Regions from separate parts of the Paenibacillus sp. RU5M genome, predicted to be linked through region 1. Evidence: riboswitches for the same ligand, from Rfam matches in the RefSeq annotation. Region 1 holds a riboswitch; the other holds the start of a gene.

Region 1 (5,637 bases):
TATTTGTCCCTTCCTCTCAGGTATACATTACCCGGTTGGTACCTGCTGAACGGCGCAAGCGCTTCAATTCCCTACAAGCCCTGATCAGCTCAGGGGCATTTATTACCGGCCCAGCAGTTGCAGGAGTGATGCTAATTTATTTATCTCCGGCGGCAGCCATTTATGCCAATGCGGTTTCTTTTGCTGCTTCTGCGTTGATTCTAATGTTTCTTCCCAAACTGGGCATTGGAGAACAGAATATAGGGACGGGAAGCAGACTGACACCTCGGATGATTGCCCAGGATTGGAGAGCTGTACTGAGCTTCAGCCGAAAGTCGGGCTACGTGGTCGGTATATATGCCCTGTTCCAGATTATTCTGGTGGTCGGCATGTCGCTGGATGCTCAGGAAGTGGTGTTTATCCGTCAGGTGATGAACCTGCCTGAATCACAGTACGGAGCATTAATGAGTATCACCGGAATCGGTTATTTGGCAGGTTCCATGCTGGTTTGGATGTTCGCCAAACATTTGCCGATCCGTCACATGATGGGTGGCGGTGTACTTCTGGTCGCGCTGGGTTATTTTCTGTTCTCCCGTTCATTCTCGTTTGAGCTGGCGGCGGTTGCCTTTATTCTGCTCGGTCTGTGCTCCGCACTGGCGAATACGGGCCTGGTTACCTTTTATCAAAATAATATCCCTGTCGATCTGATGGGGCGAATGAGCAGTGTACTTGGACTAGTGTTAAGTATGCTACAGGTGGCTTCCATTTTGATTGCAGGCGTAGTGGCCGAGCAGTTGTCACTTCGTATGGTATATACAGTTGTATCCGGGGTTATGCTGCTGGCTGCGTTGGGATTGTGGGTGACGAGTATGCTTCCTTCCCGAAGCAGGTATTACGATGAACCATCGAAGCCCAAGGCGATGGTGGGGTGACAGGCAGAAATACGGCAATTCTAATACAGAATAAAGGTTGCCTGAATACCCGAACCGTTCTGTGGAACATAACATAAATAGTATTAAACACTGATAGTCACTAATAGAAAATGAACAATGTATACGCTTTCGAGATGAAACGCATTAACACATTCATGTGATGAAAGTTTACAGTTCGTTAATTTATTTAGTGTATAAAATGGAAAAAAGCAAATATTCACAAAGAAATCGTTAAGTTTGTTGACACTGATCTTCCGGTCGATTAATCTTAATGAGAAAGTATTAAAAACTTCAATTATCGTTCTGTTACAAGATCAGAATGGTTCCATACAGCGAATGATAGCGAGCGGGAGAGACCTGGGCATGTCGAGTAAAATGGCAGCTGTCGGGCACCGAAGGAGCAAGCTGCTACGCACCCGGCGCAGTGGTTAATCTCTCAGGTAAATGTACCATCGTTGGACGCAACTCTGGAGAGTGCGCGAAACTGCGCCACCCAAGGGGTATATGGTCAAGCAGCACGGTGTGCAGGGTGACATCACCTGTGAATACAGGAATGCATCGATCCGCCGCGCTGCTTATCATGAAACTCTCAGGTATCGAGGACAGAGAGAGGGCCTAGGGCCTTCTTCTGTCCTTTTCTCATGTCATCATTCAGTAATAAAGGAACATTATGGGTGTACGTCTGGATGAAAATGACGATTATAAATGGAGGGTTTGCGATGCGTTTTAAAGACGTTTTTTCAATTATTGGTCCGTCCATGACAGGTCCATCAAGTTCACATACGGCTGGAGCGGCAAGATTGGGGCGAATTGCCCGTCAGTGGCTGGGATGCACGCCTGAACGCGCTCGATTAACACTGTATGGCTCGTTCGCCGATACGTATCAGGGGCATGGTACAGATCTTGCGTTGATCGGTGGCCTGCTTGATTATGTGACTGATGATCCACGTATACCGGATGCAGAACAATATGCAGAGGAAGCGGGTATGGAGGTAGAGTTTTTCACAAGCGGCCTGCCTGCTCCTCATCCGAATACGGTCAAAATTGAACTGTGGCATGGAGCCCGCCAATGCTCACTAATCGGTGCTTCCATCGGCGGAGGTAGTGTATCAGTGCATGCATTGAATGATTTTCGTGTACAGATCAGCGGAGAGTTCCCCACACTTGTACTGCGCCATTCGGACAAAGCAGGGGTGCTCGCTTCCGTAACCTCGACCATCAGTTCGTCCGGGGTGAACATCGGGTACATGCAAGTGGATCGGAAAGCCCGGGATGGTGAAGCATTGACAGCGATGGAGATGGATGGTGTGCCGAATCCTGAGATGCTGAACCGACTGCGGTCACTGGATCATATGCTGGACATTCGCGTGATTGATTTAAAGAGAGGGGTCGAGCCTGATGCGGTTTAAACATCTACATGAACTGAATACCATCTGTACAGCAGAATCCAAAACCATCGCCGAGCTGATGATCGAAGAGCAGGTTCAGGAGACGAATATCCCGGAAGCGGACGTTATACAGCAGATGTCAGATTACTATCAGGTGATGAAGGAAGCTGTACACAAAGGGCTGACAGAAGATACGACATCACGCAGCGGTTTGACTGGCGGAGACGGCAAAAAAATGGCTGAGTACATTCGTAAAGGTGAGACTTGTTCTGGAGATGCTTCTGCACTGGCCATGGCGTATGCCCTTTGTGTATCGGAAGTGAATGCCTCCATGGGCCGGATCGTAGCGACACCGACAGCCGGTTCTTGCGGCATCATTCCGGGTGTGTTTATCAGCTCCCAAGAGCGTTTTGGCTGGAGTGACGAGCATCTGGTGAACGGTCTGTTCTGTGCGGGAGCGATTGGTTATGTCATTGCCAACAATTCATTTATCTCCGGTGCCGAGGGTGGCTGTCAGGCTGAAGTGGGTTCTGCCATCGGTATGGCCGCTGGAGCCATGGTGGAGCTGCGTGGAGGGACGCCGGAGCAAGTGGTTCATGCGGTTGGCCTCGCGTTAAAAAATACATTAGGCCTTATCTGCGATCCCGTCGCAGGCCTCGTGGAAATTCCGTGCATCGTGCGTAACGGACTGGGTGCCGTAACTGCGTTGGCTGCGGCCGACATGGCGCTGGCCGGGGTACGAAGTGCCATTCCTTCTGACGAAGTCATTGATGTCATGCTGGAAGTGGGCAGTGCGATGCCGAGCAGGCACCGTGAAACGGCCCAAGGTGGGCTTGCCCAAACACCGACAGGACGGAAAATGATGGAGAAGCTTGCTAAACCGAAGGCGAAGCGTGCGGAGCCTGAGACTGAAGCTGAGTCTCCTGCTGAAAATGAACCAGAAGCCAAGGCATAACATGCATGAACGTACATGAACTGAATTTAATTCGTGGAGCTTGATCATTAACGGTAATGATCTGTTACCATTATGATAAAAAAGCCGATACGAATTCTTCCTGGTGAAGAAGCGTATCGGCTTTTTGGTATTATCAGGTTAGCCTGTAATTACTGGTTGGCCTTTTTTTGTGGTCGTTTTACGATGGGGAGCCAGGAGAACGTGGCCGCTTGGGGGGACCTCGTTACAAGAGGCTGTTCTCACGCGACCTCCAAAAGATCATTTTTGAGTTGGAAGGGTTTCGACCTGTAAAAAAGAAAGCGCGGTGTGTAGCTGAAATGAAGAAGTTTAGCGATACGAAACAACTCGTGGCATTTGCAGGCCATGACCTTTAGTTCAGGAAAGTATACAGCGACAAGCGCACGAATACAAAACGAGGCTCGAAGAGGCTCGGACGTTCTCTGTACTTGGCTGAGCAATGCGAGATGAGGAAAAACGTATACTTAATCCCCACTGCTTCGTCAGCTCGTGGATTGAGGTCTTCCTGTGAGTTGGCGGCGAAGTACAAACGAGGTGAATCCAGAGATGCCCGGACGCTCGATTGACTCTTCTATCTTTTTGCGATGGGGTTAATGATCTTGGCTCCCGAACCGGCCCTTTAGCAATTGATGAGTTTATTTCTCGACATATCTCAAGCGAAAACAAAAAGAACAAAACGTTTATTTTTTATAACTAAACGAATGGACTCTGGCTTACCCAGTTATATAGGTTTGATTGTGAACGGATATGTGAAAGTTGAGTTATAAAAATTTTTATATAATTCCATTTGTTACTATGGTATTATTATGTTGAAATATACAAAAAAAGGAGGATTTTTTATGAAAAGTATCAAGTTGGCTGCAAATTTTCTTCTTACTTCTGTTCTTGCTTTTAGTTTATCTGTACCAGCCCTTGCCCAACAAAGTGAAATAGAAAACATTGATGTGTCTAAAGGGGTATTCTTGCCAATTAACACATTCAACGATCTTTATGGTAAACCAACGAGCCATACAGATGATATCCCAATTGTTGGAGGAGATGCGAGCATTCAAATCCAAAGTATTAAGCTTACTGGAAGCGAATTATCACTTTCTGCGACAGTAAATTACAATAACCAAACTAAAGCACTTGATGCTACTGGTGAGCTTTACAACAGCTATAAGCAACAAGATTCTATTAACAGTGTTGTCGGTGACCTTAAAGATAGTAACGGTAATTTTGACATTAAATTGTTTGATGTTTATAATGACACATTTAAAGATAAGATGATCGTAGATCAGTCTCTTCAAAACAAACCTCATTTGAAAGCGTATTTAACAGATCATCAGGAAAATATCCTACTATTTGAGATCCCTCTCCCTGATGATTTAGAATATATTTCTGTTAATAATATTGAAGAGATTGATACAAATAAGGACTTTTTTTGGTTTACTGGTGTAATTACCCCATATGAACAAAAAGAAATTCCGACGGATGAAAAAATTAAAGCTGAACTTGGTGTATCTTCTATTGGCCTAAAAGCAGTTGGGAGTTTTTCGGATTGGACACATAGTACAACCTATTATAAATCTTTCTATATTGGTAGCGATTATATTCAAGCCTATTCCTTACCTTATGGCTCATGGAAAGCTTTGGATGTAAAAAATCAATCTACATGGACAAACAGCTTTAAAATTGCGGAGCATGTGACTGTGAATGGAACAACCAATAGAAGTGTTGACAGCCCGTTTAAATATCGTAATGTGAAATTAAGTACGGGGGTTGGAGCTAAGTCTACCATAATAACCGCTTATATTGATGGTAAACTTTCTGGAGCAAGCAATGGATCTAGTTTAGCAATGAAAATTGCAGAAAAAGCATGGTCAACAGCTTTACCTGTAGCACCTTCAATTAGCGATATCAAGGGATGGGTAGATGCAATCATTGATGCCGGTACAAGTAAAACTATAACGCTAGGCAGCTCAAACATTAAGCTTAGTACATCACCTACAGTAGTTGAAAGTGCTAATTCAGGCAGTAATGAATTGTTCAAGTATACAGATGTAAACGGGACTAATACTGGGCATCATCTAGATCTTCAAACTGTTGTTCAATACGAGAGTAGCTCTGGAACATCGGCTACAGCAAACGGACTTTTAAAAATTAAATGGGATGTTTATTATGCAAGTGCTTTACTAGATTCGAATCAAAAGGAAGTCTCGTTCCAATATAGTGTCTCCAAATAACCCCCCTGAAGCGAGCGGCGACTGATGTCGCCGCTTGTCTTTACTCAAACTACCTAAAGAGATAGAGGGCTCAAATATGCTAAAAAAAAATTATGGTAGAATAGTTTTTGTTTGTTTAATAATAGCACTGCTTATCCTTT
Region 2 (5,637 bases), on a different contig from region 1:
AATTGTAAATTTATTCTATTTGAACGAGCTGTTTCTATCTCAATTAGAAATAATGATGAAACACGTTAATTGATATTCATTCCATCCCATTCGTCTGTTAACAACGAAAAAAGCGCAATTTCCTCACCCTGTCCCAGGTGAGGCAATTGCGCCTAAGTATTCTCCGAATGAGCTGTATCACCATCCGGATCTATAATCAATCGATTCATTTTTATTACGTTAAACGAACTTTTCCATTAAGCTGAAACTCCGTATCTAGCGGAAATTTGTACCTTAATATTATTCCGTATGTTTACGATACGCATCCGCGTTCATCAATGTGGAAAGTGCTGCTGTGAGGTCGCCCTCAACACGAATCTCGATCATCCAGCCTTCCTCATATGGGGAGTTGTTAACCAGCTCCGGGGAATCCTGCAATGCATCATTCACAGCAATAATCGTTCCACTGACAGGAGAAAACAAATCCGAAACGGTTTTGACGGATTCAATCGTTCCAATGCCGTCTTCCGCTTTTACATCCAATTCAAGGTCAGGCAATTCTACAAACACAATGTCACCCAGCTGATGCTGCGCGAACTCGGTAATGCCAATACGTACGGTATCCTCCCCTACGGTCTGCACCCATTCGTGCTCTTCACTGTACAGGAAATCACTTTTCAATTCGCTCATCGATATCCGCCTCGCTTTTCATTAATGAGTGCATGCGTTTCTTTGACCTTAACCTTTTTCCCAGAACATAGCGTATGATATTTTCGATTCAAATGTCAAGATACCTCACAATTTATTTGTTTTTCTTCCTTATATGCCTGTAACTCAAATGGACCCTCCCTACATATAATGGTGAATATTAGAAAAGTAAGCGCACTCTTTATAAATAGACGTACATTAAAATGTTAATTAAAAATTTCATTCGGATTTTTTGTTCATATCTATGATATCGTTCTTGACATCAATAGACGATTCAGGCTTTAATGAGAGTAGTAAATGTGTTTAATTGGTCTATGCAATACCCGCGGATGAATGTAAAGGGAGAGATTACCCTTGACACCCGAATCAGGGTGTACATGCGGTAACGCCGAAGGAGTAAGCCACCGACAAGCGGAGGTGAATCTCTCAGGCAAAAGGACTTTTACGGGACGCAACTCTGGAGAGCATCTAATCGCCCTGTATGGGCGTTATGATCACCCAAGGGGAAACCTGCTGCATCATGCGGCGGGGTAACTCTCAGGTACCAAGGACAGAGCCTAAGAATACAGCGTGCTTCTGGCATGCCGATTCTTTGGCCTGTCCTTTTCCTTTTTCCCAAAAAAACGAAAACAGGTTATAGAGCGGCGCTGCCCATAGCGTCCTTACCTTACTTTTATAATAAAATATGATGCCAGATTCATTGATCCACGGTTATACACTCGGCCGGTTGACGGCCCATGACGAGGTGATTGGATGTCCGATTTGCTTAGAACCCCACTCTTTCCACTCTATCAGCAGTATGAAGGCGTACGATGCATTGATTTTGGTGGCTGGGAGCTCCCGGTACAATTCAGTGGAATTCAGAAAGAGCATGAAGCGGTGCGAGAACGTGCTGGATTATTTGATGTATCCCACATGGGCGAATTCACCGTACAAGGTGAACACGCAGAAGCTTTTTTACAGCACATGACCACTAATGATGTAACAACACTCGTTCCCGGGCAGGCCCAATACACGTTAATGTGTTATCCGGATGGCGGCGTGGTCGATGATCTGCTGATCTATAAACTGAAAGACCAGCATTATATGCTGGTGGTTAACGCCTCCAACATCGACAAGGACTGGGCATGGCTGCAACAGCACATGACGCCAGGCGTAACGATGACTAATGATTCGGATCAAACGGCGCTACTTGCTCTGCAAGGTCCGCTGGCAGTGGATATTCTCAGAACGGTGACAGACACCGATGTGTCTTCGATTGAGCCTTTCCGCTTTGTGGCAAATGCGAAGGTATGTGGCGTTTCATTGCTGTTATCCCGCACCGGATATACGGGTGAAGATGGCTTTGAGCTCTACGTTCCCGCGGAACAAGCTGCTGAGGTCTGGAACGGATTGATGCAAGCCGGAGAAGATCACGGACTCGTTCCGACAGGACTGGGTGCCCGGGATACGCTGCGCTTTGAAGCCAAGCTGCCCCTGTATGGACAGGAATTGTCTGCAACCATCACACCGCTGGAGGCTGGCGTAGGTATGTTTGTGAAGCTAAATGCAGGACCGTTTATCGGACATGAAGCCCTGTTGCAGCAAAAAAATGATGGGCCTGCCCGAAAGCTGGTCGGCATCGAAGTGCTGGAGCGCGGCATCCCTCGTCCTCATTATCCCATTTACGCCGAAGGCGTACAGATTGGTGAAGTAACCACAGGCACCCAGTCGCCTACGTTAAAACGTAATCTGGGGCTGGCCTTGATTGACAGCAAATATGCTGCACTGGGTACCCCGCTGGAGATTGAGATTCGTGGCAAGAAACTGAAAGCCGAGGTCGTGAAGACCCCTTTTCATAAACGGACACGTGCGCCAAAGACACCTACTCAAGGAGCTGATCAAGCATGAGCAAGCATCGCTACATCCCCATGACCGAGCAGGATCAGAGTGCCATGTTGGCAACCATCGGCGTGGAAACGATTGAGGATCTGTTCCATGACATTCCACAGGAGATTCGCTATCAGGGCGAACTGCCTGTTTCCTCCAAACTGGATGAATACGCACTGACACGTCATATGTCGAAGCAAGCGGCAGCGAATGCCAACTTCGAGACACACGCCAGTTTCCTGGGTGCAGGCATTTATGATCACCACGTTCCCTCCGTCATTAATCATGTCATCTCCCGTTCCGAGTTCTATACAGCCTATACACCTTATCAACCCGAGATCAGCCAAGGAGAATTGCAGGCGATTTTCGAGTTTCAATCCTACATCTGTGAGTTGACAGGCATGGCTGTAGCCAATGCCAGCATGTACGATGGTGCAACTGCATTTGCGGAAGCAGGCAATCTGGCCGCAGCGGCAACCCGCCGCAAACAGCTGATTGTGTCACGTACCGTGCACCCCGAATCTCGTCAGGTATTGCAAGCTTATGCTCACGGCCTCAATCTGGAGATTGTTGAGATTGGATATCAAAATGGTGTAACAGACTGGGATGCCCTGCAAGCCGCCGTGTCCGATGACACCGCAGCCGTCATGATTCAAAGCCCGAACTTCTTCGGCGCCGTGGAAAATGTAAAACAGGCCGCAGACCTTGCGCATGCGCACAAGAGCCTGCTCGTGGTCAGCGCCAACCCGCTATCGCTGGGTCTGCTGGAAGCCCCAGGCAAGCTGGGTGCTGACATCGTCGTTGGCGACGCGCAGCCCCTTGGCATCGCCGCTTCACTCGGCGGCCCAACATGCGGATACTTCGCCGTATCCCAGGCTCATATGCGCCGAATTCCTGGCCGAATTGTAGGCCAGACAACGGACCGCAACGGCAAGCGTGGTTTTGTACTCACGCTGCAAGCACGGGAACAGCATATCCGCCGTGAAAAGGCGACGTCCAACATCTGTTCCAACCAGGCGTTGCTCGCGCTGAGCGCCTCTGTATATATGTCCATTATGGGTAAACAAGGCATGATCGACGTTGCTGATTTGAATTTGCAAAAGAGCCATTATGCCCTTAATACGTTTACCGCAATTCCAGGCGTCTCTCTTACGTTTACCGCCCCTACGTTCAATGAGTTTGTTATCCAACTGCCTGAAGGAACAAATGTGGAACCACTGCAACTGAAATTGCTCGATGCAGGTTTCATTGGCGGGTATGAACTTGGCCGTGATTATCCCGAGCTCGCCGGACATATGCTGATTGCAGTTACTGAACGACGCAGCAAGGAAGAGATCGACGAATTCGCACGTGTATTGGAGGGATCGCTGTGACTCAGGAAACGACAACAAAGACAACTACGACGACATCAGCACAAGGACAATCGGAAACGGTAACCTCTATCTCCACTTCGGGCCAACCTGAAACTATCACAACAGACACTAACCAGGCTGCCTCTCCAGCACCGGAGCAATCGTTGATTTTTGAACTCAGCAGTCCGGGTCGGGTCGCTTATTCGTTGCCCGAATGCGACGTTCCCCGTCAAGCTGTGGATTCCCTGATTCCCCGGGAAATGCTTCGGTCGGAAGCAGCAGCATTGCCTGAGGTTTTTGAAGTTGACGTCATTCGCCATTACACTGCCCTGTCTCGTCGTAATTTCGGGATAGATAACGGATTCTATCCGCTGGGCTCTTGTACGATGAAATATAATCCGAAGATTAATGAGGATGTGGCCCGTTACAACGGGTTCGCCAAAATTCATCCATATCAGCATGAATCCAGCATTCAAGGTGCACTTGAACTGCTCTACACGTTGCAAAATGACCTTGCCGGACTTACCGGGATGGACGCCGTTACGCTGCAACCGGCCGCTGGTGCACATGGCGAATGGACCGGGCTCATGATGATCCGTGCTTACCACGAAGGTCGTGGTGAACGGCGTACGAAAGTCATCGTACCCGATTCTTCTCATGGGACCAACCCGGCAAGTTCAACCGTAGCAGGTTTCGAAACGGTAACGATTCCTTCCCGCGCAGACGGTCTGGTAGATCTTGACGCACTTCGCGCAGCTGTTGGTTCGGACACCGCAGCGCTCATGCTGACTAACCCGAATACACTCGGACTCTTTGAAAAAGACATTCAGGAGATTGCCTCCATTGTGCATCAGGCAGGTGGCTTGCTGTACTACGATGGAGCCAACTCCAATGCCATTATGGGCATCACCCGACCTGGCGATATGGGCTTCGACGTGGTGCATCTGAACTTGCATAAAACGATGAGTACTCCGCACGGCGGAGGTGGACCTGGTGCCGGCCCGGTTGGTGTGAAGAGCCGCTTGATTCCATTTCTGCCGAAACCGATGGTCATCAAAAATGATGAGGGTATATATGCATTGGATCGCGAAGGTGATCAATCCATTGGCCGGGTCAAAGCTTACTATGGTAACTTCGGTATTCTGGTCCGCGCCTATGCCTACATTCGTACTTATGGACCTGAAGGCTTACGCCGGGTATCTGAATGTGCGGTGCTCAACGCCAACTACATGATGGCCCGTCTCGCACCTTACTACGAGATTCCGTATCCAGGCGTGTGCAAACATGAATTCGTTATGTCTGGCCGGGGGTTGAAACAGTATGGTGTACGTACACTGGATGTTGCCAAACGATTGCTTGATTTTGGGTATCACCCGCCAACCGTGTACTTCCCGCTGAACGTCGAGGAGTGCATCATGATCGAACCAACCGAAACCGAGAGCAAAGAAACCCTTGATGGGTTTGTCGATACGATGATTCGCATTGCCAAGGAAGCAGAAGAAACGCCTGAACTGGTACTCAATGCCCCTTACGGCACACCGGTTACCCGTCTGGATGAAACAACAGCAGCCCGTAAACCTGTACTGAACTGTGCTTGCAGTTAAAAGCTAACCTCTAATAAACTAATGAAAACATATTCAGTCGTTGATAATCATTAATAAATGCCAAAAACAGCCGCATTTTGCTTTCTGCGCGGCTGTTTTCTTTATTGCTTATTAACCTGTCAGCT

Evidence for each region. A riboswitch is a leader RNA that binds a small molecule or an ion and turns the genes downstream of it on or off. The one in region 1 is predicted to bind glycine.
Region 2: it holds a riboswitch for glycine, as region 1 does, so the genes downstream of both, gcvT (glycine cleavage system aminomethyltransferase GcvT) here and sdaAB (L-serine ammonia-lyase, iron-sulfur-dependent subunit beta) in region 1, are expected to answer to the same signal.

What each region holds. Positions count from the first base shown of each region.
Region 1 covers NZ_OBQM01000005.1:267,999-273,635, reverse strand. The annotation lists gene CRO25_RS17305 (MFS transporter) at 1-911, shown strand, start outside; glycine riboswitch at 1,249-1,372, shown strand; gene sdaAB (L-serine ammonia-lyase, iron-sulfur-dependent subunit beta) at 1,631-2,320, shown strand; gene sdaAA (L-serine ammonia-lyase, iron-sulfur-dependent, subunit alpha) at 2,310-3,254, shown strand; gene CRO25_RS17290 (hypothetical protein) at 4,112-5,497, shown strand; gene CRO25_RS17285 (hypothetical protein) at 5,574-5,637, shown strand, end outside.
Region 2 covers NZ_OBQM01000016.1:65,557-71,193, forward strand. The annotation lists gene gcvH (glycine cleavage system protein GcvH) at 280-669, opposite strand; glycine riboswitch at 1,017-1,139, shown strand; gene gcvT (glycine cleavage system aminomethyltransferase GcvT) at 1,441-2,577, shown strand; gene gcvPA (aminomethyl-transferring glycine dehydrogenase subunit GcvPA) at 2,574-3,929, shown strand; gene gcvPB (aminomethyl-transferring glycine dehydrogenase subunit GcvPB) at 4,025-5,512, shown strand.